2 regions of the Variovorax sp. DAIF25 genome follow, and region 1 is predicted to be linked to the other one. Evidence: riboswitches for the same ligand, from Rfam matches in the RefSeq annotation. Region 1 holds a riboswitch; the other holds the start of a gene.
What was found. Region 1 has a riboswitch for manganese ahead of R0232_RS34090 (TMEM165/GDT1 family protein). Riboswitches for the same ligand answer to the same signal wherever they lie in the genome.
Positions count from the first base shown of each region.

Region 1 (15,266 bases):
AGCACGCTGTTCGCCGGCCCCGAGGAAGAGAAGAAGCTCGAAGCCATCGCGCCCGGCCTCGACCTGGTCAAGGACTACGGCATCTTCGCGATCATCTCGAAGCCGCTGTACTGGCTGCTCAACCAGCTGCACGGCCTGATCGGCAACTGGGGCTGGTCGATCGTGGCGCTGGTGGTGCTGCTGAAGGCCGCCTTCTACTGGCTCAACGCCAAGGCCTACGCGAGCATGGCCAAGATGAAGGCCATCAACCCGAAGATCATGGAAATGCGCGAGCGGCTGAAGGACAAGCCGCAGGAAATGCAGCAGGAGATGATGCGGATCTACAAGACCGAGAAGGTCAATCCGATGGGCGGCTGCTTCCCGATCGTGATCCAGATCCCGGTGTTCATCGCGCTGTACTGGGTGCTGCTGTCGTCGGTCGAGATGCGCCACGCGCCCTGGATCGGCTGGATCACCGACCTGTCGGCACCCGACCCCTGGTACATCCTGCCGATCGTGATGACGGCCACTTCGCTGCTGCAGACCTGGCTGAACCCGACGCCGCCCGATCCGATGCAGGCCAAGCTGATGTGGATCATGCCGCTGGCCTTCAGCGTGATGTTCATCTTCTTCCCGGCCGGCCTGGTGCTGTACTGGATCACGAACAACATCCTGTCGATCGCCCAGCAGTGGGTGATCAACAAGCGGCTCGGCGTGCTCGGCAAGTAGGCCGGCGCAACGTCACCGTTTTCCCCGAGGGGCCGCGCGAGCGGCCCTTTGTCGTTTTTGCTGAAAGAATCCGCCCATGTTCGCCCGCGCCTCCGATCCCATCGTCGCCATCGCCACCGCTTCCGGCCGCGGCGCGGTCGGCATCGTGCGGGTGTCGGGCGCGCGGCTCGCGCCGCTGATCGAGGCGCTGTGCGCGCGGCCACTGAAGCCGCGCGAGGCCACCTACCTGCCCTTTCGCGATGCGGCGGGCGAGGCGGTCGACCACGGGCTGGCGATCCATTTCCCCGCGCCCCATTCGTTCACGGGCGAGGACGTGCTCGAGCTCCAGGCCCATGGCGGCGCGGTCGTGCTGCAGCTGCTGCTGGCGCGTTGCCTTGAGGCCGCGGCCGAGCCCGATGCCGTCACCGGCCGCCCGCGGCTGCCGGGCCTGCGCGTGGCCGAGCCCGGCGAGTTCAGCCAGCGCGCCTTCCTCAACGGCAAGATCGACCTGGCCCAGGCCGAGGCGATCGCCGACCTGATCGACGCCAGCACCGAGGCCGCGGCACGCAGCGCCGGGCGCTCGCTGTCGGGCGCCTTCTCGCGCGAGATCCACACGCTGCGCGATGCGCTGATCCACCTGCGCATGCTGGTCGAGGCCACGCTCGACTTTCCCGAGGAGGAGATCGACTTCCTGCAGAAGGCCGATGCCGCGGGCCAGCTGGTGCGGCTGCAGGGCCAGCTCGCGGCGGTGCAGCAGCGTGCGCGCCAGGGCGCCCTGCTGCGCGAGGGCATCAAGGTGGTGATCGCGGGCCAGCCCAATGCCGGCAAGAGTTCGCTGCTCAACGCGCTGGCCGGCGCCGAGCTCGCGATCGTGAGCGCCGTGGCCGGCACCACGCGCGACGTGGTGTCGCAGACCATCCAGATCCACGGCGTGCCGCTGCACGTGGCCGATACCGCGGGGCTGCGCGAGAGCAGCGACGAGGTGGAGCAGATCGGCGTGGCGCGTGCCTGGGGCCAGATCGAGAGCGCCGATGCGGTGCTGTTCCTGCACGACCTGACGCGTGCCGCCGCGCCCGACTACGCCGCGGCCGACACCGAGATCCTGCGCGGCCTGCGCGAGAAGCTGCCTGCGGGCGTGCCGGTGCTCGACGTCTGGAACAAGCTCGACGCGGCTGGCTCGGCGCCCGCGCCGGCCGAAGGCATCGCGCTGTCGGCCAAGACCGGCGCCGGCATCGAGGCGTTGCGCGAGCAGCTCTTGGCCATGGCCGGCTGGCAGGCCGTGCCCGAGGGCGTGTACCTGGCGCGCGCGCGCCATGTGCAGGCGCTGGGCCAGGTCGAGATGCACCTGGCGCTGGCGGCCGAGCACCTGGCGGCCCATGCCCAGTCGCTCGACCTGCTGGCCGAGGAACTGCGGCTGGCGCAGAACGCGCTCAACGAGATCACCGGCGAGTTCGGCGCCGACGACCTGCTGGGTGTCATCTTTTCGCGTTTCTGTATCGGCAAATAGCGACACTCGGCGCGACCGGCGCCGTCATTGCGTAAACATTTGTAGCCGAAATGTGGGCCGTTCGCGGATACTCCGGCTGAACTGCCCGGGGGCAAGTGAGAGCAGCATGTCCATCCAGAACCTGAGCCGCGCGATCGCGGACAACACCAGCAACGATGCCTTTGCGCTGATCCTCAATGTTCAGCAGTGGGACACGCTGGCCGGGTATCTGCAGCCGCAGGATGTCACCGTCGGCGACGTGCTGATCGCCCAGGGCGCGCAGGACCGTTCGGTCTTCTTCCTCGAGAGCGGCGCGATCAGCGTGCACCGCGTGAGCAGCAAGGAGCAGATGCGCCTGGCGGTGCTCACCGCGGGCTCGGTGGTTGGCGAAGGTTCGTTCTTCTCGCGCCAGCCGCACGCGGCCAACGTGGTGGTCACGGGTGCCGGCCGGGTCTGGCGCCTCACGACCACCCGCTTCTCGGAAATGTCGAACCGCCAGCCGAACCTCGCGCTCGAGCTCACGATGGCGCTCGGCGCGGTCATCGCCAAGCGCATGGCGCACCGCTCCAAGCGGGTCGCGGTGACCTGAGGCGCCGCCACCAGACGACGAGCCCCATGCGGCCCCTGCCAGCCAGCATGCCTTTTCTCGATTGCCCCATTTCGCCATGGCCTTGATCTGTCCCGTCTGCAGCGCGGAGAACCGCGAGGGCGCGAACTTCTGCATGCGCTGCGGCGAGCGGCTGACGCCGGCTTCCGCGCCGCCGGTTCCGCCCGCGCCCACGCCCAATCCGAGCACGCGTTTCGAGCGCGAATGGGCCGCGACCGCGCCCGCGCAGCTGCGCGCGCCGACCATTCCCGGCGAGCTCTACGACGCGGCCGCCGTCACGCCCGGCGGCGGCAAGGGCCAGCCGCGGGACGGCGATGCCGACCGGACCGTGCTGGTCGGCAGCGGCAAGCCGAAGCGCGCGCCGAAGCCGGAAGCCTCCTCCGACGAATCCGCCGAGGCCCGGCGTGCACGCCGCCGCGAGCGCGCGCAGGCCCAGGCAGCCCAGCCGGCGGTCGGCCGGAGCGGCATGTGGCTCTGGATCGGCCTGCTGGTGCTGGGCGTGGCGATGATCGCGGCGGGCTGGTATGGCTTCGGCAGCCGCGGTGCCGCGCCTGCGGCGCCTACGCCGGCCGTCGTGGCGCCCGCGCCGCAACCGGTGCCGGCACCGCCGCCCGCGCCTGTCGAGCCGGTTCCTGCTCCGGCGGCGGAAGCGCCCCCGGCCCCCGTGGCACCCGCCGCGCCGGTCGTGGAGGAATCCCCCGCGCCCGTAACCAAGCCCACCGTGGCCGCTCCGCCGAAGGCCGCGCGCAAGGCGGCGACGCCCGCAGCAGCGCCGGCTGCGGCCGAGGCACCCGTGGCAGCGCCACCACCCGCGGCGGCTCCCGCGCCGGCACCGGTGGCCGCGCCGGCCGATCCGCAATCGCAGTGCGGCGACCGCAACTTCATCGCCAAGGCCCAGTGCATGGCCGCGCAATGCGCCAAGGCCGAGTTCCGCGGCCACGCGCAGTGCGAGGCCGTGCGGCGCCAGCAGCAGCTCGACGAAGAGAAGCGCAACCCGACGCTGGTCAACTGAACCCGGGCAGGCTCAGCCCTTCTGCAGCCGCTCGATCGCCATCGCCAGCGCGGCTGGCTTGCCCGACAGCACCAGCGTGTCGCCGTCCGACAGCACGGTGTCTTCGGCCGGCACGCGCGGCTGGCCGTCCTGGCGCCGCAGGCTCGCCACCCGCACGCCCAGGCCCTGCAGCGACAGCCGCTCCAGCGTCTGGCCGATGGCGCGCGCGCCCGGCGTGAGCGTGAAGGTGTTGAGGCGCTCGTGGTCGAGCTCGTCGGCGTTGTCGTCGTCGGCGCCGTGGAAGTAGCCGCGCAGCAGGTTGTAGCGTGCGTCGCGCTGGTCCTGCACCACGCGGATCACGCGCCGCATCGGCACGCCGACCAGCGCCAGCGCATGGCTGGCGAGCATCAGCGAGCCCTCGATGGCCTCGGGCACCACCTCGGTCGCGCCGGCGGCCTGCAGCTTCTCGAGGTCGTGGTCGTCCTGGGTGCGCACGATCACCGGCACCTGCGGCGCATGGGCGCGCGTGTTGGCCAGCACCTTCATCGCGCCGGGCACGTCGAGGTAGGTCACGACCACCGCGCTGGCGCGCGCCAGGCCCGCGGCCATCAGCGCCTGCAGCCGCGCCGCATCGCCGAACACCACCGAGTCGCCGGCCGCAGCGGCCTGGCGCACGCGGTCGGGATCGAGGTCGAGCGCCATGTAGGGGATGCCCTCGCGCTCGAGGATGCGCGCGAGGTTCTGGCCGCAACGGCCGTAGCCGCAGATGATCACGTGGCGCGCCGTGTTGATCGTCTTGCGCGCGATCGAGGTCATCTGCAGCGACTGCTGCAGCCAGTCGCTGGCCACCAGCTTGCGCACGATCGCGTTGCTGTACATCACGATGAAGGGCGTGGCCAGCATCGACAGCACCATCGAGGCCAGCACCGGGTTGGCCAGCCAGGGCGGCAGCAGGCTGCGCTCCTGCGCCAGCGTCAGCAGCACGAAGCCGAACTCGCCGGCCTGCGCCAGGTAGAGGCCGGTACGCAGCGACACGCCCGAGGTCGCGCCCAGGCTGCGCGCGAGCAGCGTCACCAGGCCGAGCTTGAACAGCAGCGGCACCAGCAGCAGCACCGCCACCAGCAGCCAGCGCTCGACCACGATGTGCCAGTCGAGCGACATGCCCACGGTGATGAAGAACAGGCCCAGCAGCACGTCGTGGAAGGGGCGGATGTCGGTCTCGACCTGGTGCTTGTATTCGGTCTCCGAGACCAGCATGCCCGCGATGAAGGCGCCCAGCGCCAGGCTCAGGCCCGCGAGCTCGGTGAGCCAGGCCAGGCCCAGCGTGACCAGCAGCACGTTGAGGATGAACAGCTCCTCGCTGCGCCGGCGCGCCACCAAGGTGAGCCACCAGCGCATCACGCGCGGCCCGCCATAGAGCAGCACGCCGATCAGCAGGCAGGCCTTGAGCAGCGCGAAGCCCAGCGCCTTGGCCAGCGCCTCGGGCGGCGCGCCCAGCGCGGGGATCAGCACCAGCAGCGGCACCACCGCCAAGTCCTGGAACAGCAGCACGCCCATCACGCGCTTGCCGTGCTCGCTCTCGAGCTCGAGCCGCTCGGCCATCAGCTTGACCACGATGGCGGTGCTGCTCATGGTGAGCGCGCCCGACAGCGCGAGCGCGGTCTGCCAGCCCAGGCGCCAGTCGGGCGGCAGGAAGGAGGCGATCAGCAGCGCGCCCACGGTGGCGATCGCCATCGTCAGCAGCACCTGCAGCAGCCCGAGCCCGAACACGTGCTTGCGCATCGCGCGCAGCTTGGGCAGGCTGAACTCGAGCCCGATCACGAACATCAGGAACACCACGCCGAATTCGCCCAGGTGCCGGATGCCTTCGGAGTTCTGCGCCAGCGCCAGCGCATGCGGGCCGATCAGCACGCCGGCCGTCAGGTAGCCGAGCATCGGCGGCAGCTTGAGGAAGCGGCATGCCACCACGCCGATCACCGCGGCCACCAGATACAAGAGCGTGAGATCGAACGAAGACATGGTGGGCGATGCTAGAGCAAGAGCCGTGCGCGCGTGGCGAGGGGCTTACCGGGGCCTGAAGCGCCGCGGGCCCCGCGCGGCGCGGCTTTCGGGCCCATTCCGGGTCGCGGCGTAGGGGCTCGCCGGGAACCGCGGGGCGGCGGGGCGCGGCCCGTAAAATCCGCCGATGCCCTCCAGCTCCCCCACGCCCCCCGTGGTCGATCCCGCCGCGATGCTCGCGCGGGCACGTGCCACCTTCGACATCGAAGCCGAAGCCGTGCTCGGCCTCAAGGCGCGCGTGGGCGACAGCTTCGTCGATGCCGTGCGCAAGATCCTCGAGGTGCGCGGCCGCGTGGTCGTGATGGGCATGGGCAAGAGCGGCCACGTCGGCCGCAAGATCGCCGCCACCCTGGCGTCGACCGGCACGCCGGCGATGTTCGTGCACCCGGCCGAGGCCAGCCACGGCGACCTCGGCATGATCAAGGCGGTCGACCTCGTGCTCGCCATCTCCAACAGCGGCGAGGTCGAGGAGCTCACGGTGATCCTGCCGGTGGTCAAGCGCCAGGGCGTGCCGCTGATCGCGATCACGGGCCGCGCCGATTCCACGCTCGCCCGGCACGCCGACATCGTGCTCGACGCCGGCGTCGCCAAGGAAGCCTGCCCGTTGAACCTCGCCCCCACCGCGAGCACCACCGCCCAGATGGCGATGGGCGACGCGCTGGCCGTGGCGCTGCTCGATGCGCGCGGCTTCGGCTCGGAGGATTTCGCACGCTCGCATCCGGGCGGGGCGCTGGGGCGCAAGCTGCTCACGCATGTGAGCGACCTCATGCGCACCGGCGCCGACGTGCCGCGCGTGGCGCCGGGCGCCAGCTTCAGCGAGCTGATGCGCGAGATGAGTTCCAAGGGCCTGGGTGCCACCGCGGTGGTCGATGCCGAGGGCCGCGCGATCGGCATCTTCACCGACGGCGACCTGCGCCGGAGGGTCGAGACCGGCGGTGACCTGCGCGGCCTCACCGCGGCCGACGTCATGCATCGCGGTCCGCGCACGCTGCGCGCCGACGCGCTGGGCGTCGAGGCGGCCGAGCTGATGGAACAGCACCGCATCACCAGCGTGCTGGTGGTCGACGCCGAGGGCCTGCTGATCGGCGCCCTCAGCATCAACGACCTGATGCGCGCGAAGGTCATCTGATGCCCTTCGAATTCCAGCCAGAGACATTGCTCGCCGCGCAGGACATCCGCATCGCCTTCTTCGACATCGATGGCGTGCTGACCGATGGCGGCGTCTACTTCACCGAGCATGGCGAGACCCTCAAGCGCTTCAGCATCCTCGACGGCTACGGCCTGAAGCTGCTGCGCAAGGCCGGCATCCTGCCCGCGGTGATCACCGGGCGCGATTCCAAGCCGCTGCGCGTGCGGCTCGAGGCGCTCGGCATCGAGCACGTGCGCTACGGCACCGAGGACAAGCTGCCGGCCGCCGAGGCCATGCTGCAGTCGCTGGGTTTCGGCTGGCCGCAGGCCGCGGCCATCGGCGACGACTGGCCCGACCTGCCGGTGCTGGGGCGCGTGGGCTTCGCGGCGGCGCCGGCCAATGCCCACGTCGAGGTGCGCGACGCCGTGCGCTACGTGACCCGCGCGCGCGGCGGCGAAGGCGCGGCGCGCGAATTCTGCGATCTGCTGGTCACGGCCAGCGGACAGTACCGGCGCCTGCTCGACGTCGCACGGAACACCGCCCTATGAAGCAGGCCTGGAACCTCCTGCGCGACGTCCTCGATCGCGTCACCATCTACCTGCCGATCATCCTGACGGCCGCCGTCGCGCTCGGCACCTACTGGCTGGTGCGCAATGCGCCCAAGCTGCTCGAGCCGACCGCCAAGGTCGCGCCCACCCACGAGCCCGACTACTTCATGCGCGGCTTCGTCATCAAGAACTTCCTGCCCAGCGGCGACCTGCGCAGCGAACTGTTCGGCAAGGAAGGCCGGCACTACCCCGACACCGACACCATCGAGGTCGACGAGGTGCGCATGCGCTCGGTGTCGCCGCAGGGCTTCACCACCCACGCCACCGCCAACCGCGGGCTGTCGAATTCCGACGGCAGCGAGATCCAGCTGTTCGGCAACGCGGTTGTCATCCGCGACGCGGCCGTCGGCGCCAACGGCAAGACCTCGCCGCGCCTCGAGTTCCGCGGCGACTTCCTGCATGCCTTCCTCGACACCGAGCGCGTGCAGTCGAACAAGCCCGTCACGCTGATCCGCGGCACCGACCAGTTCACCGCCGACACGATGGACTACGACAACCTGACCGGCATCGCCAACCTCAACGGCCGCGTGCGCGGCACGATGGTGCCTTCGGCCAAGGCGGCCGGCGCCGCGGGCAAGCGCTGAGCGCCGCGCCATGACCACCGCGCCGTCGCCCCTCGTCTTCATCACCGGCGCCTCCAGCGGCATCGGCCAGGCGCTGGCCGCGCGCTTCTACGACGCCGGCTACCGGCTGGCGCTGGTCGCGCGCCGCACCGGCGAGATCGAAGCCTGGGCCAACGCGCGCGGACTCGACCGCGGCCGCTACCTGATCTACAGCGCCGACGTGGCGCGCACCGACAGCATCGTGGCCGCCGGCGCCGCCTGCATCGAGCGCCAGGGCGTGCCCGACGTGGTGATCGCCAATGCCGGCATCAGCGTGGGCATCGACACGGCGGAGCGCGAGGACCTCGACGTGCTGACGCAGACCTTCGCCACCAACAACGTCGGGCTGGCCGCCACCTTCCATCCCTTCGTGCGCGCGATGGTGCAGCGCGGCAGCGGGCGGCTGGTCGGCATCGCGAGCGTCGCGGCCATCCGCGGACTGCCGGGGCACGGCGCCTACTGCGCGAGCAAGGCCGGCGTGGTCGCCTACTGCGAGAGCCTGCGCGGCGAGCTGCACGGCAGCGGCGTCAAGGTCGTGACCCTGCTGCCCGGCTACATCGACACCCCGCTCACGCAGGGCAACCGCTACGGCATGCCGTTCCTGATGAAGCCCGAGGCCTTCGCCGACCGGGCGCTGGGCGCGATCGAGAGCGGCGCCAGCTACCGAGTGATTCCCTGGCAGATGGGCGTGATCGCCAAGATCATGCGCATGCTGCCCAACGCGCTGCTCGACCGCGCGGTGCAGGGACGCGGGCGGAAGAAGCGGCGCGGCGAAGGCTGAACCCGAGGCCGTACCGGCCGCGGCAACGAAAAAGGCTCCCGAAGGAGCCTTTTGTCTTTTTGGGAAAGCGATCAGTAGCCGCTGTTGCCGCCGCCACCGTAGCCGCCGCGACCACCGCCGCCGCCGCCACGCGGGCCGGCGCCGTAGGGGCTGCGGAAACCGCCATCGCCACCGCCGCCGCCGCCACCACTGCGGCCACCGCCGCCGTAGCCGCCGCCGCCACCGCTGCGCGGGGGACGTGCTTCCATCGGACGGGCTTCGTTGACGACCACGCTGCGGCCGCCCAGGGGTTGGCCGTTCATGCCGTTGATGGCGGCCTGTGCTTCCGCTTCACTGCCCATCTCGACGAAGCCGAAGCCCTTCGAGCGGCCGGTATCGCGTTCCATCATGACCTTGGCGCTGGTCACAGCACCGAACTGACCGAATGCCTGCTCCAGATCACCGTCGCGCACCGAGTAAGGCAGGTTGCCGACGTACAGTTTGTTGCCCATCAAGGGACTCCTATAAACACATCAAGAAAAGCGATGGAGTCCCGATTAGCATCACTCAAACGAGAGCCGCCGAGTCGCGCGAAACTGTCCGATCACCCAGTGCCTCCAACCCGAAATGAAAAGGGAGGCTCGTGCATTATGGGTGAAATACAAGAAATGCAAGCAGGAATTTGCTTCTTGCGGTAGCACAGATTTTGACTCCTGGAGTAGGCGCACGCTTACTAACCAGGCCCCGAACTGGGCCTATGACACTTAAGGGTTAGAATTCGCCCGTCATTGGGGAGTAGCCGCCTTCCGTCTACGAGAAGGGCCCGCGTCAACAGACTTGTCCTGCCCCACACAGGACATGGCGCGGGCAGTGAAGAACAACACCTGGCGAGACCATTGACCGTGCAACTTCGGGAAATTTGGCCGAAGGTGTTGCACGGTCAATTGCGTCCCTTCGGCCAAGGAACCGTTTTTTCATGGAAGCTTTTCTCGTCGCGACCGGCGTCGTCGCGCTCGCCGAAATGGGCGACAAGACCCAGTTGCTCGCCCTCCTGCTGGCGGCCCGTTTCAGAAAACCCTGGCCGATCGTGGCAGGCATCTTCGCTGCCACCGTCATCAACCACGCGCTCGCGGGCGCGGTCGGCAACTGGATCACCCACTGGCTCGGCCCCGACATCCTGCGCTGGATCCTCGGCGGCTCCTTCATCGCGATGGCGATCTGGATGTTGATCCCCGACAAGCTCGACGACGACGATGCCCCGCGTTCCTCGCACTTTGGCGTCTTCGGCACCACGGTGGTCGCCTTCTTCCTCGCCGAGATGGGCGACAAGACGCAGATCGCCACCGTGATGCTCGCGGCGCGTTTCACCGAGGCCTATTTCTGGGTCGTGGTCGGCACCACCTTCGGGATGATGCTGGCCAACGCGCCGGTGGTCTGGCTCGGCGACCGCATCGTCAAGCGCGTGCCGATCAAGCTCGTGCACTCGATCTCGGCCGTCATCTTCCTGGTGCTGGGCGTGGTCGCGCTGATCGGCTGGTAGCGCCGCCGTCCAAAGCCCGGGGCCTGCCGTCCCGGGCCCGCGGCGATATACTGCCGCTCGCGCCGATTTGCTCCAGCTTGCGGGCGCTTGATAAATACAGCTAAAGACGGATGCCGTGACCCGGCTCGTTTTTGGCGAGGCCGGGTTTTTCATTTCATGTCCTCGTTGGTCGTCACTCCCCAGTCGATGCAGTTCGCGGGCCCGCTGGCCCTGCGCAGCGGCGCGACCATCGGCAGCTACACGCTCGCCTACGAAACCTACGGCACGCTCAACGCGCAGCGCAGCAATGCGGTGCTCGTGTGCCACGCACTCAACGCCTCGCACCACGTCGCGGGCGTCTACGAGGGCCAGGCCCGCTCCGCGGGCTGGTGGGACAACATGGTCGGGCCCGGCAAGCCGCTGGACACCGACCGCTTCTTCGTCATCGGCGTCAACAACCTCGGCTCCTGCTTCGGCTCCACCGGGCCGATGCACGTCAACCCCGCGACCGGCCGCGTCTACGGCGCCGACTTCCCGGTGGTCACGGTCGAGGACTGGGTCGATGCCCAGGCCGCGCTGCTCGACGCGCTCGGCATCCGCACGCTCGCGGCGGTGATGGGCGGCAGCCTCGGCGGCATGCAGGCGCTGTCGTGGACGCTGCAGTACCCCGAGCGCGTGCGCCACGCGGTGGTGGTCGCCAGCGCGCCCAACCTCACGGCCGAGAACATCGCCTTCAACGAGGTGGCGCGCCGCGCCATCGTGACCGACCCCGATTTCCACGGCGGCCACTTCTACGAGCACGGCGTGATCCCCAAGCGCGGCCTGCGCATCGCCCGCATGATCGGCCACATCACCTACCTCAGCGACGACGTCATGAACGCGAAGTTCGGGCGCCTGCTGCGCAACGCGGTCGAGGGCGAGGCGGCCCGCGACGACGCGGCCTACCGCTACTCCACGCAGGAGATCGAGTTCCAGATCGAGAGCTACCTGCGCTACCAGGGCGACAAGTTCAGCGAGTACTTCGACGCCAACACCTACCTGCTCATCACGCGCGCGCTCGACTACTTCGACCCCGCGCGCGAGCACGGCGGCAACCTCACGGCCGCGTTCGCGCGCGCCAGCGCCAAGTTCCTGCTCGTGAGCTTCAAGACCGACTGGCGCTTCTCGCCCGCGCGCAGCCGCGAGCTGGTGAAGGCGCTGCTCGACAACCGCCGCAACGTGAGCTACGCCGAGATCGACGCCCCGCACGGCCACGACGCCTTCCTGCTCGACGACGTGCGCTACATGGGCGTGGTGCGTTCCTACTTCGAGCGCGTGGCCCAGGAGATCGCATCGTGAGCGACAACGACATCCAGCGCCACATCGCCGCGCTCGTGCCCGAGGGCTCGCGCGTGCTCGACCTCGGCTGCGGCGACGGCGCCCTGCTCGCGCTGCTGCAGCGCGAGCGCGGCTGCACCGGCTACGGGGTCGAGATCGCCGACGGCAACGTGCTGCAGTGCATCCGCCGCGGCGTCGACGTGATCCAGCTCAACCTCGACGAAGGCCTCGCGATGTTCGACGACGCCACCTTCGACGTGGTGCTGCAGATCGACACCCTGCAGCACCTGCGCAATGCCGAGGTGATGCTGCGCGAGACCGCGCGCGTGGGCCGCTTCGGCATCGTGGCCTTCCCCAACTTCGCGCACTGGCCCAACCGCATCAGCGTGGCGCGCGGCCGCATGCCGGTCACGCGGCGGCTGCCCTACCAGTGGTACGACACGCCCAACATCCGCGTGGGCACCTTCAAGGACTTCGAGGTGCTCGCGCGCAAGAACAACCTGCGCGTGCTCGATGCCTTCGGCCTGCAGGACGGCCGCGACGTGCGCTGGCTGCCCAACGCGCGCGCCAGCACCGCGGTGTTCAAGTTCGAGCACGGGGGCTGAAGGCGCCCCGCCGCCCATGGCGTTCACGCTCGCCCAGCCGGTCCACAGCGAACTGCTGATCAAGAAGAGCCGCTTCATCGGCTGCGTGCAGTCCGTGCCCGACCGCGAGGCGGCGCTGGCCGTCGTCGCCGCGCTGCGCGCCGAACACCCGGGCGCTGCCCACGTGTGCTGGGCGCTGATGGCCGGCGGCCAGTCGGCCGCCAACGACGATGGCGAGCCGGGCGGCACCGCGGGCCGGCCGATGCTCGAGGTGCTGCGCCACCAGCAGATCGAGGGCGCGCTCGCGACCGTGGTGCGCTACTTCGGCGGCGTGAAGCTCGGCGCGGGCGGGCTGGTGCGCGCCTACACCGACAGCATCGCGCAGGCGCTGACCGGCGCGCGGCTGGTGCCGCTGGTGCGCCTGCGCACCTTGCGCTGCGAAGTGCCCTATGCGCTCGAGGGCCTGGTGCGGCGCGAGCTGGCCGCGGCCGGCGCGGTGCTCGAATCGGTGGCGCATGCCAGCACGGTGGCCTTCGTCTTCGCGCTGCCCGAGACCGCGGCCGAGGCCTTCATCGCGCGCCTCGACGATGCTGCCCAAGGGCGCGTCGCCTGGCCGCGGGCGTGATCCGCTTGCGCGGCACGGCCGGCGCATCGGCCGCGTCGGGCGCCAGCGCCGTCATCGCGAGCACGCCGCGCGACGCCAGCGGCAAGGCCGCCGCGCCGCCCTCGTCGTCGAAGGGGCGTCGCGCCATCTCGGCCGTCACGATGCCGGTGGGCACCGCGAGCACGCCCCAGCCCAGCAGCATCATCACCGAGGCGATCGCGCGGCCCAGGTCGGTCTTGGGCACCAGGTCGCCGAAGCCCACGGTGGCCATGGTCGAGATCGCCCAGTACACCGCCACCGGGATGCTGGTGAAGCCGTGCTGCGGGCCCTCGACCACGTACATCAGCGTGCCCATCACCAGCACCACCAGCATCACGAAGCCGACGAACACGGTGATCTTGCGGCGACTGGCCGCCACCGCCGAGACCAGCGCGCGGTATTCGGCCGAATAGCGCGAGAGCTTGAAGATGCGGAACACGCGCAAAAGCCGCAGGATGCGCACGTCGATCAGGTAGGCGAGCTCGGGCGTGAGGATGGCCAGGAAGGTCGGCAGCAGCGCCAGCAGGTCGATCACGCCGTAGAAGCTCAGCGCATAGCGCAGCGGCCGCTTCACGCAGGCCAGGCGGCCCAGGTACTCGAGCGTGAAGAGAGCCGTGAAGAACCATTCGAGCACGCTGAAGGTCGAGCCCCAGCGCTGGTGGATCGGCTGCACGCTGTCGAGGATCACCACCGCCACGCTGGTCACGATCACCGCGATCAGCACCAGGTCGAACAGCCGGCCCGCGCGCGATTCGGATTCGAAGATCACCGAGAACAGCGAGCGGCGCCAGCCGCGCTCGGGCTTGCCGAAGCGCGCGTCGCCGGCCGCGGCCTCGGCCGTGAGGGAAGCGATGGTGTCTCTCGAGAGGAAGGTCGTCATGGTGGCGGGTCGCTGGTGGGCTGCGGCGCATTGTCGATGCGCAGGTGCGCCGTTCGGGTCGGAGGCCGTCGCATGCGGCGCGAACTGCGGGAACTTCCCGCGCTTCGCGCACCCGTGAAAGGACATCGTCCTTTGTGGTTGGCACCGCCAGCGAATCGGGCGATGATGGCGCGCGACCGATTTATTCGGTTACGCCTCTTGCGCAATGAAGTGCAGGAGGCCCCAAGCGCATTCTTACGATAGTCCTTTTCATGAGGAGCTCTCTTTTGGCCACTTCTTCCTCCCCTTTCTTCGGCAAGCGCGAACGCGAAAACGATGCATTGACCTCCAGGCCCGCGCCGCTCGTGGGCTCGGGCACCAACCTCTCGGGCTCCCCCGTCAATCCCTCCTCGTTGACCGCCCAGGCCGGCCTCAATGCCGCCGCCGCCGCACCCGCTGTGAAGGAAGGCGGCAGCAAGCTCACCGTCGGGCCCAACATCAAGCTCAAGGGCGTCGAGATCACCGATTGCGACACGCTCGTGGTCGAAGGCCTGGTCGAGGCCACCATGGATTCGCGCCTGATGCAGATCGCCGAACAGGGCGAGTTCAAGGGCTCGGCCGAGATCGACATCGCCGAGATCCGCGGCGTGTTCGACGGCAACCTCACGGTGCGCGAGAAGCTCGTGATCCATTCGACCGGCAAGGTCACGGGCAAGATTCGCTACGGCAAGATCGTGATCGAGGAAGGCGGCCAGATCTCTGGCGAAATCAGCTTCGGCGCGAAGCCCGCGGTGCAAGCCGCGGCCTGATCGGCCGTTTCCGATCGCAGCGCGGGCCGGGTCAGGCTTTCTTCGAAGCCGTCCCGGTCTTCGCTTTTTTGGCCGCCGTGCCCGCCGCCTTCTTCGCGGCAGCCGGCGGCTTCGGCGTTTTGGGCGCCTTCGGTGCCGCTGCCGCTGCCGGTTCTTCCGCCGGCGCCGGCGCTTCCCAGCCCAGGCGCTTGAGCAATTCCGCCGCCGCTGCCGGTGCGCGCTCCTTCGCGCCGTTGATGAAATAGACGAACACCTCGCGCGGCTTCGCGGTCGTTCCGGCCCAGCCCTGCGCGCGTTCGGCCCAGTCGTCGAGCGCCTTCGCCGCATAGCCGGTCTTCTGTTTCGCGTCGGCCATCATGAGCCGCGCATAGGCGAACTCGCCCTCGGGCTCCTCGAAGGACGGAAACTTGTCGGCGTCGGTGAAGACGGTCGACACCTTGTGCTTCTTCGCGAGCGCCTTGTAGGCCGGCACGATGAAGCTCTCGTGGCGCACGTCCATCACGTGGCGCAGCGGCGTGCTGCCCTCCTTCTTCGGCAGCAGCTCGAGGAAGGCCTCGAAGTCCTCGGCATCGAACTGCTTGGTCGGCATGAACTGCCAGACGATCGG
Region 1 is NZ_CP136636.1:7,359,449-7,374,714, reverse strand. It holds gene yidC (membrane protein insertase YidC) at 1-708, shown strand, start outside; gene mnmE (tRNA uridine-5-carboxymethylaminomethyl(34) synthesis GTPase MnmE) at 785-2,194, shown strand; gene R0232_RS34130 (Crp/Fnr family transcriptional regulator) at 2,301-2,762, shown strand; gene R0232_RS34125 (zinc-ribbon domain-containing protein) at 2,839-3,792, shown strand; gene R0232_RS34120 (monovalent cation:proton antiporter family protein) at 3,805-5,790, opposite strand; gene R0232_RS34115 (KpsF/GutQ family sugar-phosphate isomerase) at 5,957-6,958, shown strand; gene R0232_RS34110 (KdsC family phosphatase) at 6,958-7,506, shown strand; gene lptC (LPS export ABC transporter periplasmic protein LptC) at 7,503-8,150, shown strand; gene R0232_RS34100 (SDR family oxidoreductase) at 8,161-8,949, shown strand; gene R0232_RS34095 (RNA recognition motif domain-containing protein) at 9,021-9,440, opposite strand; yybP-ykoY riboswitch at 9,707-9,814, shown strand; gene R0232_RS34090 (TMEM165/GDT1 family protein) at 9,905-10,468, shown strand; gene metX (homoserine O-succinyltransferase MetX) at 10,625-11,785, shown strand; gene metW (methionine biosynthesis protein MetW) at 11,782-12,369, shown strand; gene R0232_RS34075 (IMPACT family protein) at 12,386-12,973, shown strand; gene R0232_RS34070 (ion transporter) at 12,918-13,871, opposite strand; gene R0232_RS34065 (bactofilin family protein) at 14,138-14,659, shown strand; gene R0232_RS34060 (DUF72 domain-containing protein) at 14,691-15,266, opposite strand, start outside.

Region 2 (15,266 bases), on a different replicon from region 1:
CTGTTCGCGGTGCTGCGGCTGTTCCGCGACTTCGACTGGAAGACCACCACCAAGGCCGTCTGCGTGGTGGCGATCGTGGTCGCGGCCTTCGGCTTCGGGCGTGCCGTGTTCGAGGACCTGGGCCGGCTCAACCTGCTGGTCTTCTTCGTCGGCGTGGTGCTGGCCTGCGTGCTCGGCGGCATCCCGATCGCCTTCGCCTTCGGCCTCGGCACCTTCGGCTACCTCGCGCTGACGACCGACACCGCGCTGCCGGTGATCGTCGGGCGCATGGACGAGGGCATGTCGCACCTGATCCTGCTCGCGGTGCCGCTGTTCGTCTTCCTCGGCCTGCTGATCGAGATGACCGGCATGGCCAAGGCGATGGTGGCCTTCCTCGCGAGCCTGCTCGGCCACGTGAAGGGCGGGCTGTCGTACGTGCTGGTGGGCGCGATGTACCTGGTGTCGGGCATCTCGGGATCGAAGGCCGCCGACATGGCGGCGGTCGCGCCGGCGCTGTTTCCCGAGATGCAGAAGCGCGGCGCCAGCGACGGCGAACTGGTCGCGCTGCTGGCGGCCACCGGCGCGCAGACCGAGACCGTGCCGCCGAGCCTGGTGCTGATCACCATCGGCTCGGTCACCGGCGTGTCGATCGCGGCGCTGTTCACCGGCGGGCTGCTGCCGGCCGTGATCCTCGGGCTGATGCTGTGCGTGGTGGTGCACTTCCGCAGCCGCCACGAGGACCTGAGCCGGGTCGAACGCTCGCCCTGGTCGCAGGTGCTGCGGCTCGCGCTGGTGGCGCTGCCCGCGCTCGCCCTGCCCTTCGTGATCCGCGCCGCCGTGGTGGAAGGCGTGGCCACCGCCACCGAGGTCTCGACCATCGGCATCGTCTATGCGGTGGTGGCCGGGATCGCGATCTACCGGCAGTTCGACTGGCGCCGGCTCGGGCCGATGCTGGTGGCCACCGCCTCGCTGTCGGGCGCCATCCTGCTGATCATCGGCACCGCCACCGCGATGGCCTGGGGCCTCACGCAGTCGGGCTTCTCGCGCTGGCTCGCCGAGCTGATGGCGAACCTGCCGGGCGGCGCCGGGATGTTCCTGGCCGTGTCGCTGGTGATCTTCGTGATCCTCGGCTCGGTGCTCGAGGGCATCCCGGCGATCGTGCTGTTCGGCCCGCTGCTGTTTCCGATCGCGCGCCAGCTCGGCATCCACGAGGTGCACTACGCGATGGTGGTGGTGCTGTCGATGGGCCTGGGCCTGTTCGCGCCGCCGCTGGGCGTGGGCTACTACGCGGCCTGCGCGATCGGGCGCGTGCAGCCCGACGCGGGGATGGGGCCGATCGTGGGGTACATGCTGGCGCTGCTCGCGGGGACGATCGTGGTGGCGGCGATTCCGTGGCTGTCGATCGGCTTCCTCTGAACTAGCTTCGCACCACGCTGCGGAAGGCCACCGACAGCGCCTCGAGCGCCGCGCGCGGCCGCCCCTCCCCCACGCGCGTGTGCAGCAGCACCGGCAGGCGCGGCAACTCGGGCAACCCGAGCCGCGCGCCCACCTCGACCGCGCCGAAGGGCAGCATGCGCGGCGCCAGCGCGGCCACGCCGAGGCCGGCCATGACCGCGGCCGCGACGGCGGCGACGCCACCGCCGACGAAGACCTCGGTCCAGGGCACGCGCGCCTCGTCGAGCAGCCGCGCGGCCAGCGCGCGCACGCCGCAGGGCTCGGCCATGGTGGCCAGCGGCAGCGGCTCGCCCGCACGGTGCTGCCAGGTCGGCGCCGCGAACCAGCCGAACCGTTCTTCGGCCAGCAGTTCGCCGTCGTTGCGGCCCGCATGCAGGCGCACGATCACGGTGTCGAGTTCGCGCCGGTCGAAGCTCTGCAGCAGCTCGCCCGAGGAGCCGATGCGGATCTCGATCAGCAGCTGCGGGTCCTGCGCGTTCATGCGCGCGATCAGTGCGGGCAGCTCGGGGCCGGCCACGTGGTCGCTGATGCCGATGGTGAGCCGCTGGCGCGCCTGCGCGAAGGCGCCGAGCGCGCGGTCGTGCACCGCCAGCAGCTCGCGCGCGTGCTCGAGAAAGGCCGCCCCCTTGGCCGACAGCTCCACGTGCCGCGGCGTGCGCTCCACCAGCCGGCAGCCGAGCCGCTCCTCGAGCCGCTTGAGCTTGAGGCTGATGCCGGCCTGCGTGGTCTGCAGCGCCTCGGCCGCGAGCGTGAAGCTGCCGAGCTCGACGATGCGGATGAAGGCCAGGACGGCATCGAGATCGAGGGGGCGTGCAATCATTTCAAAAAATTGTCGTTGATATAAATATCCATAGCAATTTCGTATGACTAGCATCGTCCGACCTCACCACCCCTTGAAGGAATCACGATGCCCATCAGCCATGTCTTCCTGCGCGCCGGCAAGCCCGAGGCCTATCGCAAGGCGATCCTCGACGGCCTCGGCCGCGCACTCAGCGACGCGCTCGGCGTGTCCGAGGACAACCGCTTCATGACGCTCAGCGAGCACGAGCCCGCGAACTTCCGCCACGGCAACGCCTACGGCGTGACGCGCAGCGACGACGTGGTCTACATCCGGATCACGGTGTTCGACACGCGCAGCGCGCAGCAGAAGCAGGCGCTGTTTCGGCGGCTCGCGGAACTGCTCGCAGAGAGCCCCGGCCTGCGCGGCGAAGACCTGTTCGTGAACATCGTCGACTCGCCGAAGGAGAATTGGTCGGTGGGCCATGGCCTCGCGCAATTCGCCTGAGGCCCGGCCGACGAGATCCACGATGGAGACATCCCATGCTCGATATTGCAGAGGTCGCGCAGCGCGCCGGCCTGGCGCCTTCGGCGCTGCGCTTCTATGAACGGCGCGGACTGATCGAGTCCGCGGGCCGCACCGGCCTGCGGCGCGCCTACCGGCCCGAGGTGGTCGCGCGGCTGGCGCTGATCCACTGCGCGAAGTCGGCCGGCTTCTCGCTCGCGCAGATCGGCCGCTTCCTCGCGTCCACGCCCAAGGACGTCGAGCTGCGACGCAGCATGGCGAAGCGCGCCACCGCGCTCGACGACGAGATCGAGCGACTGCAGACCATGCGCGACAGCCTCAAGCATGCGGCCGTGTGCACGCATGCCTCGTTGGTCGAATGCCCGAAGTTCAAGGCCAACTTCCGCGAGCTGGTGCGTTAGCAAGAAAACTTCGAAGAAGCGCTTGACTTGAACCGAAGTTCAAGTCGTAGATTGGCTGTCCCCTTCACCACCGGAAGACAGGACATGCCGCTTCATCCCCAGGCCCAGGCGCATCTGGATCGCCTCGCCGCCACCCGCTTCTCCGACATGCACACGCTCGCGCCCGACGCGATCCGACAGGGCATGCGCCGCATGCTCGCGGCGCTGCCACCCGGCGCGCCGGTGGCCTCGGTCGTCGACCGGCGCATCGACAGCGCGGTGGGGCCGCTCGACGTGCGCATCTACCACCCATCGCCGCGGCAGGTGCTGCCGGTCATCGTGTTCTTCCACGGCGGCGGCTTCGTGCTCGGCGACCTCGACACGCACGACGGCCTCGCGCGCGCGCTCGCCGTGGCGACGCAGGCGGTCGTGGTCTCGGTGGCCTATCCGCTGGCGCCCGAGCACAAGTTCCCGGCCGGTGTCGACGCGGCCTTCGCGGCCACCGCCTGGGTCGCCGAGCATGCGGCGCAGCTCGGGGCCGACGGGCATCGGCTCGCGGTCGCGGGCGACAGCGCCGGCGGCAACCTCGCGGCGGTGGTCGCGCTGAAGGCGCGCGATGCCGCGGGACCGCGGATCGCGCACCAGCTGCTGATCTATCCCGATGTCGATTTCCGCCGCATCAACACCTCGATCCAGGCCTATGCGGGGCAGTACGGCAACATCGGCCGCGAGATGCAGCACTGGTTCATGGACCACTACCTCGGCGACGCGGCACTGAAGACCCATGCGCTGGTCTCGCCGCTGCTGGCCGGGGACCTGCGCGGACTGCCGCCGGCCCATATCGTCACGGCCGAGTTCGATGCGCTGCGCGACGAGGGCGAAGCCTATGGCGAGCGGCTGCGCGAGGCCGGCGTGCCGGTCAGCGTGAAGCGCTACGACGACATGATCCACGAGTTCATGCGCTGGCCCTTCGACGCCACGCGCGAAGCGCTGGCCGATGCCGCGCGGGCACTGCGGCCCACGCTGTTCGCGGCGTAGCGGCCTCAGCGCGGCGGATGCTGCCAGCTCTTGTGGACGAACTCGAGGCTGTGGCCGTCGGGGTCGAGCACGTTGGCCGCGTAGTAGCGCGGGTCGTAGTGCAGGCGGGCCCCGGGTGCGCCGTTGTCGCGGGCGCCGGCGGCCATGGCCGCGGCATGGGCTGCGTCGACTTCGGCATGGCCCGCGGCGACGAAGCCCACATGCACCGCTTCGCCGTTCACCGGGCCTTGCCGCAGCCAGAAGAACACGCGGCCCCGGGCGCCGAAGCCCTTCAGGTCGGGATGGCCGGGCGGGCCGTCCTTGCCCGCGTAGTCGTGCTGGTGGGCGATGCCCAGCGGCGCGAGCGTGGCGGCATAGAAGTCGACCGAGCGTTGCAGGTCGCTGACGGACAGGAAGATGTGGTCGAGCATGGAGGGCCGCAGTTCAGATGTTGTAGCCGCCGGCCACCTCGATGGTTTGCGCGTTGATCCAGGCATTGTCGGGGGACAGCAGACTCGCGATCACGCGGCCGACGTCGTCGGGCGCGCCGATGCGGCCGAGCGCGGTCTGCGCGGCGAGCTGGGCTTCGAAGCCGGGGCTCTGGTCGAGCGCGTCGCTGGTCATGTCGGTGCGAATCGCGCCCGGCGAGACGGCATTGGCGCGGATGCCGCGCGCGCCGAACTCCTTGGCCATGTAGCGCGTGAGCACCTCCAGCCCGCCCTTGAAGGCGGCATAGGGCGCGACGCCCGGTGTCGCGACGCGCGTGGTCGCGCTGCTCAGGTTGACGATGTGGCCGCCGTCGGCCATCAGCGGCAGCAGCGCCTGGGTCAGGAAGAACGGTCCCTTGAGATGCACATCGAGCAGGCCGTCGAACTCGGCCTCGCTGACCGTGGCAATCGGATTGAAGAGGCCGTAGCCCGCGTTGTTGACCAGTGCATCGAAGCTGTTGCGCTTCCATGTCGCTTCGAGCGTTGCCGCGACCCGGTCGCGAAAGACGGCGAACGATGCGACCTGGCCCACGTCGAGCGCGAGGGCCGCGGCCTTGCCGCCCTCGGCTTCGATCGTGCGCACGAGCGCCTCGGCACCGGCCGCGTGGCTGTTGTAGGTGAGGATCACGCCCATGCCGCGTTTGGCGGCCTGCAGGGCCGTGCTGGCGCCGAGGCCGCGGCTCGCGCCGGTGATGATGACGATGTTCATGCGTGCTTTCGTTGAATCGGTGATGCATCGACGATAGGTGGCGGCCCGCGTCGCGGCCTGCCCATTCCTGCCTCGGGCCTGCCCAAAACTGCCTTGCATGCACGCGGGCACTTGCGATGCACGCAGCGGTGCGATCTGATGCGCCCCATGGAAGAACAACTGGCGGAACTCCGCGACCTGGCCGCCCATGCGCGCAACCGCCTCACGGAGACCGGCATTCCGCGCGTGGCCATGGTGCAGGGGAAGATTCCCGAGCACGAGCTCAACGCGGTCTACGACCCGATGGTCAACCTGGTGCTACAGGGCGGCAAGTCGATGACCGTCGGCGAGCGCACGCTGCACTACGGCCCGGCCACCTATTTCGTGATGTCCATCGAGCTGCCCGCGGCCGGCACGGTGCGGCCCGCGCCGGGCGGCGAGCCTTATCTCGCGGTGGCCCTGAGCCTGCAGCCGGCGGTGATCGCGGCGCTGATCGCCGACCTGCCGCCGATCGCGCTCGCGCAGAAACCCGAGGCCGGCTTCTCGGTGGCCGCGGTGACGCCGGACCTGATGGACGCCTGGGTGCGCATGCTGCGGCTGATGCGGCGGCCCGCCGACATCCCGGCGCTGGCGCCGGTCTACGAGCGCGAGATCCTCTATCGCGTGCTGCAGGGACCGCAGGGCGCGATGCTGCGCGGCATCGCCATGCCCGACAGCGCCCTCTCGCGCGTGAGCCGCGCGATCCAGTGGATCCGGCGCGACTTCGCGCAGCCGCTGCGGGTCGAGGCGCTCGCGCAGCAGGCGTCGATGAGCGCGTCGGCCTTCCATCGGCACTTCAAGGCCGCGACCTCGCTGAGCCCGGTGCAGTACCAGAAGCGCATCCGCCTGCTGCAGGCGCGAACGCTGCTGGTGGCCCAGGGCAGGAGCGTGAGCGCGGCCGCCTTCGAGGTCGGCTACGAGAGCGCCACGCAGTTCAGCCGCGAATATGCGCGCGCCTTCGGGCTGCCGCCGGGGCGCGACGCGGAACGGATCCTGGTCGGGACCGCCTGAGCGCGGTCTGCCGGCTCACACCTTGTCAGCGGTCGTCTGCGCGCACGAAGGACTCGAGCACCTTGACCATGCGCGCGAGCTGCGGGCCGATGTCCTGCTCGAGCAGCTCGCGGCCGAAGCGGCTCGCCGAGCCGCCGACGTTGAAGGTCACGACATTGCCATCGGCCTGCCGGATGGCCGCGCCCACGCCGCTGATGTCGCTCTCCCAGCCGCGCACGACCATCGTGAAGCCGCGCTCGCGCCAGCGGGCGAGCGAGGTCTCGATGGCCTGCTGCGTCTGCGGCCAGCGTTCGCGGTCGGCCAGGCGGATCTCGCCCAGCAGCCGCTCGCGCTCCTTCGCATCGAGCGCGCAGAGGTAGGCATGCCCCATCGCGGACAGCGCCACGGGCAGCCGCGAACCGATGTCCAGGCCCAGCGACAGCGGCGCGCTCGAGCGGCAGTTCTCCACGTAGAGCATCGACAGCCCGTTGCGGATGCCGAGCGACACCGAGGCGTCGTAGCGGTCGGCCAGGTCCTGCATGTAGGGCCGCGCGATGCGCCGCAGCTTGAGGTTCGACACCATCGTGATGCCGAGCGCCACCAGGCCGTCGCCATGCGCGTACTTGCCGGTCTCGCGCGAGTGGCGCAGGTAGCCCGCCACGACGAGGGTGTAGGCGAGCCGCGCGATCGTGGGCTTGGGCAGGCCGGTGCGGCGCGCGAGCTCGGTGCTGGTGAGCCATTTCTCGTCGGGGCCCCAGGCGGCCAGGATGTCCAGCCCGCGCGCCAGCGCGGTCACGAAGCGCGGGCTGTCGGCACCCTCCTCGAAGTCGATCTGCTTGGTGCGGCCCATGCGTTTCTCTCAATTTAATTTCGTTGGACGGAATTATATTTTCGGCAGTTGGAAACGGTTCATGGAATTCCCTATACGAGAGAAACGCGAGCGGAAAGATACTCGCCGTCGTTCGAAAGAACGTTCCATAAATCTAATTCCGCTGAACGAAATTAAAAGATTCACGCGGAACCCATCCCCACACGCAGGAGACATCTCGTGAAGTTCCATCGCCATCCGGGCCGCCGCGCCACCCTTCTCTCGCTCATCGCCGCCGCGACGCTGGCCGCATGCGGCGGCGGTGGCGGCGATTCGTCGGGCGCCAGCGCCGCGGCGCTGGCCGCCGCCATCGCTGCGCAACAGGCCGGTGCAGGCGGCGCGGGCGCCGGCAATCCCCCGGCACCGCCGCCCCCGGCCGCCCCCGAGCCCGAGGAAACGCGCGCGCAGGACGGCCGCCAGTTCACGGTCGACGAGACCAAGCTGCCGTTCGCGGCCATCTCGGGCGCACCCGACACCGACCGCTGGTGGGGCGTGCTCGAGGGCGCGGGCTACCGCGTCGAAGTGCCGAAGAACTGGAACGGCATGCTCGTGATGTACGCGCACGGCTACGGCGGCACGGGCCCGGTGGTGAGCGTCAGCGATCCCACCATCCGCGCGCACCTGATCGGCCAGGGCTATGCCTGGGCCGCGTCGAGCTACACCAAGAACTACTACAACGTGCGCGCCGGCGTCGAGGACACCAACGCGCTCGCGCTGGCCTTCCAGCGCATCGCCTCGCAGAACGGTCGCACGCTCGATGCGCCGCGCAAGACCTACATCGTCGGCCAGTCGCTCGGCGGCCACGTGGCCGCGGCCGCGGTCGATGCCGAGGCGACGGAGACGGCCAACCACAAGGTGCGCTATGCGGGCGCGGTGCCGATGTGCGGCGTGCTCGGCGACACCGAGCTCTACAACTACTTCGGCGCCTCGCAGATCGCCGCGCAGCAGCTGGCGGGCCTGCCCGTCAACGGCTGGCCGGTGAGCAACTGGAACGACCTGCTGCCCACGGTGCGCGCCGCGCTGTTCACGAGATTCCCGAGCGCGACGACCGCGCAGGGCGAGAAGTACAAGGCCATCGTCAAGAACCTCACGGGCGGCGAGCGCCCGATGTTCGACGCCGGCTTCGCGGGCAGCATGAACGCCACCGTGTGGGGCACCTTCGGCCGCGACGGCACCATCAACGGCATCCTCAACCGCGACGGCTACGACACCACCGGCATCGTCTACCAGCTCGACAACGACCCGGCGCAAAGCCCGGAGGAAGTCACCTTCAACCAGGGTGCCTACCGCTTGCATGCCGACCCCGAGGCCAACCGGCTGCGGCGCGACGGCCTGCGCTGGTTCCCCAAGTCCAATGCGCGCATCGACGTGCCGGTGGTGACCATCCACACGCTGGGCGACGTCTACGTGCCGTTCAGCATGGAGCAGATCTACAAGCGCCGCGCCGATGCGCTGGGCACCTCGAAGTGGCTCGTGCAGCGCGCGATCCGCGGCATCAGCCACTGCGATTTCACGACCGAGGAACAGACCCAGGCCTTCGACGCGATGACGAACTGGGAGCAGAACGGCGTGAAGCCGGCCGGCGACGAGGTGCTCGACGCCGCGACCGTGGCGCGCGCCGACTACGGCTGCAAGTTCTCCTCGGCCAGCCGCGGCGGCTGTCCCGCGCCCTGACGGCGCCGGTGCGGCCCGTCCCGTTCGCGGGGCGGCCGCACCGCCCTTCCCGTTTTCTTCGTTCGCACGTCCCGCCATGAAACAACCCACCCTCACCCGCCGTGCGCTGCACGCCCTGCTGCTGGCCGCCGGCCTCGCCGCCGCTCCCGCCTTCGCGCAGTCCGATGCCTTTCCGGTGCGGCCGATCCGCGTGCTGATCGGCTTCACCGCCGGCGGCTCGACCGACGTGCCCTTCCGCGTGCTGGCCGAGAACGCCTCGAAGATCCTCGGCCAGCCGGTGATCATCGAGAACAAGCCCGGCGCGGGCGGCGTGCTGCCCGCGCAGACCATGCAGGCCACCGCGCCCGACGGCTACACGCTCGCGCAGGTGCCGCTGCCGGTGTTCCGCCTGCCCTACACCACCAAGCTCAACTGGGACCCGGCCAACGACCTGAGCTACGTGATCGGCCTGGCCGGCTATTCGTTCGGCCTGGTGGTGCCCGCCGATTCGCCGATCAAGTCGATGCGCGAGTACCTCGCCTATGCCAAGGCCAACCCGGGCCGCCTGAGCTACGGCACGCCGGGTGCGCTCACCACCTTGCACCTCACGATGGAAGCGATCGCGATCCAGGCCGGCGTGGAGTTCAATCACGTGCCCTACAAGGGCAACTCCGAATCGCTGCAGGCGGTGCTCGGCGGCCACGTGATGTCGGTGGCCGACACGCCGGGCTGGGGCCCCTATGTCGACCAGGGCAAGCTGCGGCTGCTGTCGACCTGGGGCGAGCAGCGCTCGAAGAAGTACCCGAACGCGCCCACGCTCAAGGAGTCGGGCATCGACATGGTGCAGGCCTCGCCCTTCGGCCTGGTGCTGCCCAAGGGCGCGAACCCGAAGGTGGTCGCGATCCTGCACGACGCCTTCAAGAAGGCGATGGAGATGCCCAACTACCAGGAGTCGCTCGCCAAGTTCGACATGGAGACCTTCTACATGGACAGCGCGGCCTACAAGCAGTACGCAGTGCGCACCATGAAGACCGAGAAGGCCGTGATCGACAAGCTGGGCCTGGGCACGGCGGGCGCCGCCAAGTAGGCGGCCGCCCGCCGGGGCTCAGAACAGGTTGCCGACGTTGAACAGCGTCAGCAGCCCCAGCACGCCGAAGATGACGGCGGCCACGCCGTGCACCAGCCGCATCGAGACCTTGGCCGCGATCTTCTCGCCGAGGAAGACCGCGGGCGCATCGGCCAGCATCATGCCCAGCGTGGTGCCGATCACGACCTGCACCACGTCGGGATAGCGCGCGGCCAGCGCCACGGTCGCGATCTGCGTCTTGTCGCCCATCTCCGCGAGGAAGAAGGTGATGACCGTGGTGCCGAAGGCGCCGAAGCGGCTCTTGGTCTTCGCCGCGTCGTCGTCGATCTTGTCGGGGATCAGCATCCACGCGGCCATGGCCAGGAACGAGGCGCCGATCACCCAGCGCAGGATGTTCGGCCCCATGGCCTGGGCCACCCAGCCGCCGAGCGCGCCCGCGGCCGCGTGGTTGACGACGGTGGCGGTGAAGATGCCCGCGACGATCTGCCAGGGTTTGCGAAAGGTCGCGGCCAGGATGATCGCGAGCAGTTGGGTCTTGTCGCCCATTTCCCCGAGCGCGACCACGCCCGTGGATACGAGTAAGGCTTCCATGATGAAAAGAGAACTCCCTGGGCCAGCGACGCGAAGACCACGCCACTTCCCGGCCCATACCGAGGTGACGTGGTCAAAGGTCTTGCCAGGCTCTAAAGCTGCTCGCGCCATGGCCGAAGGCCAAGTGTGTTGACGCGGGCTCCTGCGTTGCGCAGGTCAGCTACTCCCCAATGACTGAGGCCGCGATCTTAGGGGCGAGCGCCGATTCGCCCTCGTCTTTTCGACGAATGTCCCCGTGTCGAGAGCGAGTTGCATTACCGGGCATGCGCGCTCAGGGCGCGAGCGTGAGCTTGAGGATCTGGTTGCCGTGGTTCGCGCCCACGTAGACGGTGCCGTCGGCGGCCACCGCCACGCCGATCGGGAAGTTGAAGGCGATCGGCGCGCCGGTGCCGTCCTGCAGGGTGCTGATCTCGCCCGCGGGCGTGACCACGCGCGCCACGCCGTCCCAGGCGTGGGTCAGGAACACGTTGTCGCGCGCATCAACCGCCACGCCGTACGAATAGCCGAGCTTGGCCGGCGTGGCCACCGTTCCGTCGACCACGCCCGCGCCCGCGTTGCCGTTGGCGCAATCGCCCAGCAGCGTGCTCACCGTGGCACTGGCCACGTCGATCTTGCGCAGGCAGGGACTGTCGGTGTCGGTGTCGTAGAGCGTCTTGCCGTCGCGGCTGAGCGCCAGGCCCTGCGGGCGCGCGAACTGGGCGGCCGTGCCGACGCCGTCGAGGTAGGCCTGCGTGCCGTCGCCCGCGAGCGTGCTCGTGGTGCCGTCGGGCGCGACCTTGCGCACGCGCTTGTTCTCCGTGTCCGCCACGAACAGGTTGCCCGCGCTGTCGAGCGCGATGCCGGTGGGGTTGTTGAACATCGCGGTGGCCGGGCTGTCGGCGTATCCGCTGCTGCCGGTGCCGACCCAGGTGCTGGCGGTCGTGGCGTTGGGCGCGATCCTGCTGATGCGATGCTGGTCGCTCACGTAGAGGGTGCCGTCGGCCGCCAGTGCCAGGCCGACCGGCGCATTCATCGTCGCCCCCGGCGTCACCTCGGCACCGCTGCCGCTGGCCGTGTCGATCCGATAGACCGAGCCATTGCCACCCATGGCCACGTAGAGCTTCGCGCCACTCGCATCGAGTGCGAGCTGATAGGGGCTGCTGTAGCTCACGCCCGTCGTCGCCAGCACGGTGGCGACCCAGGGCTTGACCGTCAACGTGGCGGCCCGGCTCGTCACGCTGCCGCTGGCGCCCGTCACCCGCACGCGCAATTGCTGGCCGCTGTCGGCCAGCAGGCTGGCGGCCGTGCGGAAGCTGTCGCTCGTGGCACCGGCGACATCGGTCCAGTGGGCACCGCCGTCGGTGCTGCGTTGCCACTGGTAGGCCGTGGCGTGCGCGGCCTGCACCTTCAAGGTGGCGGACACGCCCTGGCCCACGATGGTGTTCGATGGCTGCGTCGTGATCGAGGCCGCGGCTGGGGCGGGTGCCGGCGGAGGTGTCTGCGCGGCAGGCGCGGGAGCGGGAGCGACCGGGAAGCCGGCAAAGCCCCCGCCACCGCCGCCACCCCCGCAGGCCACCAGCACGAGATTCATGACCAGCAACGCGACGGGTGTGCGCGCTGCGCGGCAAACGGCAAGACGGGTGTTCATGAGAGGCCTTCCTTCTTTCAAGTGAGTGGATGAGAAGGCCTCCACGGTAGGGATGGCGACACCTGCGATCTAGTGTCGAAGGTCATCGACTTTCGGCGGAAAAAAGACGCTCAGGCGTGCCTGCGGACGGGCGTCGTTTCGTGTCGCGTCAGCGCTGCGAGCGCCTGCAGCAGCCGGTCGGCCGCCACCGGCTTGAGCAACACCTGCAGGCCCGCGTCGTGCATCTGCTGCTGCCGCCGCGGCGCGGTTTCCCCGGTGATCAGCAACACCTGCAAGCCGGGGCCGAAGCGCGCGCGCAGCCGCTGCGCCACGGCCAGCCCGTCGGCGCCATCGGCCAGGCGCACGTCGCACAACAGCACGTCGACCGGGGTGCCCGCCTGCGCGGCCTGCGCCAGCACGGCCTCGGCTTCGGCCTCGCTGGCCACCGCGTCGATGGCCACGCGATGCGCCTGCAGCAGCCCGGTCACGGCCTGGCGGATCGGCGCCTCGTCGTCGATCAGCAGCACGCGCCGCGGCAAGGGCAGGACGGCGTCGGGGCGCGCGATGGACGGCGCGACACCCGAGGCCGACACCGCCGGCAGCACCATGCGGAAGCGGCTGCCGCGCTGCGGGCGCGAATGCACCTGCAGCGGATGCGCCAGCAGGCGCGAGAGCCGCTGCACGATCGACAGGCCGATGCCCAGCCCCTGCGCGCGATCGCGGCCCGGATTGTCGACCTGGTAGAACTCGTCGAAGATGCGGCCCAGGTGCTCGGGCGAGATGCCGATGCCGGTGTCGCAGACGTCGATCCACACCAGCGGCCCGCGCGCACGGGCGGCCACCACCACGCCGCCGCGCGGCGTGTACTTGAGCGCGTTGTCCACGAGATTGGAGAGCAGCCGCTGCAACAACTGCGGGTCGCTCAGCACCCAGCACGGCGTGGCGCGCAATCGGAGTTGCAGGTCCCTGCCGGCCGCCTGCGCCGCGAACACGTTGTTGAGCGCGAGGAACAGCGGGTTGAGCTCCACCGGCCGGATCCGCGGCGCCACCTCGCCGGCATCCAGCCGCGAGATGTCCAGCAAGGTATCGAGCGAATCGCCGAGCGTTCCGACCGCGTCCATCAGCCGCACCGCGTGGTCCCATTCCTCGCTGCCCTGCAGCTTCTTCTCGATCACCGCGCCGAACAGCGCGATCGCATGCAGGGGCTGGCGCAGATCGTGGCTCGCCGCGGCGAGAAAGCGCGTCTTCTCCTCGCTGGCGCGCTGGGTCGCGGCGATCTGGTGGCTCAGCTGCTCGGCCAGCGCCTCCTTCTCGAAACGCATGGTCAGCGAGGCCGTCAGCAGCCGATGGTGCTGCAGCGCGAAGGTGATCATCACGCACATGTAGAGCAGGCAGCCGGTGGCCAGGAACAGGTGCACCGTGTCGCCGCGCCAGGCCAGCGCCAGGGTCAGGCTCGCCATGCTGGGCACGATGAAGCGCGGGATGTTGCGCTTGAGGACCGCCAGCGACAGCGCACCGCCCGCGCAGCCGCCCATCATCATCACGATGACCATGACCCAGAGCCCGAGGTTGCGCCCCGGCGGCACGCACAGCCAGGGCGCGAGGCCCCAGACGCAGGAGCGCAGCAGCACGTTGCGCGCGTTGAAGCGCGCCCAGTACTCGGGATGCTCGGCCGCATCGGGGCTGCGCCGGTAGCGTCGGTAGGCGCGTCGCAGCGTCAATGCCAGGTGCAGCGCCATCCACAGCAGCACCTGCCAGCGCCACGTGGCCACGAACAGGCCGATGCCCAGGGCCTGCGCCGTGAGCATGTCCGCGAGATAGGCGGCCGGCGCGTTCGCATGGACCGCCGCCACCTGTTCGCGCAGCACCCGCCGGGCCAGTTCGGGCGGGGGCGCGTCAGTCATCGCGAGCATGCGGGCATCTCCATCGAAAGCCGCATGGGGCGGAGAGCTTATCGAAGGCTGCTGATGAGCTGGGCCCGCGAGCGCATGCCGAACAGCAGCAGCAAGGTGGACACATGGTTCTTGACCGTGCCCTCGGTCAGGTGCGACAGCTGCGCGATCTCCTTGTTCGACTTGCCGGCCAGCAGCCAGTCGAGGATCTCGACCTGGCGCGCATTGAGCTGCGGCTGCGACTCGGCGCGCGCCGGCGTCGTGGGCGCGCTGCTCGAGGTCGTCGATGGCCGGGCCGGCAGGCCGATCAGGTCGTTTTCCCTCACGTAGCGCAGCACCTCGCCCAAGTGGCCGGTCTTGGGCAGGAAGGCCTGCGCCCCGAGCGCCATCGCGCCATGCATCAGCGCATGGCTGTCCTTGCCCGAGAGCACGATCACGGGCGAGGAAGGAAAGGCGCGCCGGAAGCGCACCAGGGTGTCCAGCCCCTGCGAGTCGGGCAGGTCGAGGTCGAGCAGCACCAGGTGGTGCGCGGCCTCATGGAGCGCGTAGAGGTGCAAGGCGTCGGCGAGGCAGCGCGCCTCGTACACCGGCACGCTGCCGGTCTCCGCGAGCAGCAGCGCGCGCAGGCCCAGGCGCACCAGCTCATGGTCGTCGACCACCAGGATGCCGCGCGCCGGCAGGGGCACGCCGACTTCGCTGCGCAGCGGCGCGGCATGCGGTGACAGGGGTGTGGCGTGGGCCATGGGCGGGCATCTTAGTGCTGCCTCGAGCGAAAAACGAAATGACCAAAGTCATGAAAACCGCTGCTGCGCGGGGAGCGGCCGGCGCTGTTGCCAAGGGACTCGCCCTTTGAAATATTGCGCGGCGTTTGCTTGTGTCCTCACCATCTGTCCTGCACCTCGGAATGGAGCATGCGGACTGGATGTTCGTGTCTTCTTCGCGCCCGATTGCCGACCAAACAGGAAACCATACGCACAAAGACATACGCCTTCTGGACACATGCCGTGCCATGGCGTATCGAGAAGTCCGCTCGCGAGTCAGCAGCGGCCCCCCAAGGGGGCGCCTGGCCTTCCTACTGCGCGTGAACTCTGAACCCGAGATAGACAAAGAAGGCCACGACCGCGCCGATGATGGCAAGCGCCACGCCTCGCGGAATCGGCTCTTCCCTCGAGGAGCGAAGGAACGCATCATCCATGCGAGCCAGCATCGCTTGTCGCTCGGCACGCGCAG
Region 2 is NZ_CP136637.1:237,731-252,996, reverse strand. It holds gene R0232_RS35310 (TRAP transporter large permease subunit) at 1-1,395, shown strand, start outside; gene R0232_RS35305 (LysR family transcriptional regulator) at 1,397-2,254, opposite strand; gene R0232_RS35300 (tautomerase family protein) at 2,342-2,719, shown strand; gene R0232_RS35295 (MerR family transcriptional regulator) at 2,755-3,138, shown strand; gene R0232_RS35290 (alpha/beta hydrolase) at 3,223-4,155, shown strand; gene R0232_RS35285 (VOC family protein) at 4,161-4,565, opposite strand; gene R0232_RS35280 (SDR family NAD(P)-dependent oxidoreductase) at 4,579-5,331, opposite strand; gene R0232_RS35275 (AraC family transcriptional regulator N-terminal domain-containing protein) at 5,479-6,360, shown strand; gene R0232_RS35270 (IclR family transcriptional regulator) at 6,386-7,189, opposite strand; gene R0232_RS35265 (alpha/beta hydrolase) at 7,388-8,881, shown strand; gene R0232_RS35260 (tripartite tricarboxylate transporter substrate-binding protein) at 8,958-9,947, shown strand; gene R0232_RS35255 (TMEM165/GDT1 family protein) at 9,966-10,538, opposite strand; yybP-ykoY riboswitch at 10,549-10,719, opposite strand; gene R0232_RS35250 (hypothetical protein) at 10,810-12,165, opposite strand; gene R0232_RS35245 (ATP-binding response regulator) at 12,276-14,057, opposite strand; gene R0232_RS35240 (response regulator) at 14,096-14,779, opposite strand; gene R0232_RS35235 (hypothetical protein) at 15,109-15,266, opposite strand, start outside.
Region 2: linked by a shared signal. The riboswitch ahead of R0232_RS35255 (TMEM165/GDT1 family protein) and the one ahead of R0232_RS34090 (TMEM165/GDT1 family protein) in region 1 are both predicted to bind manganese.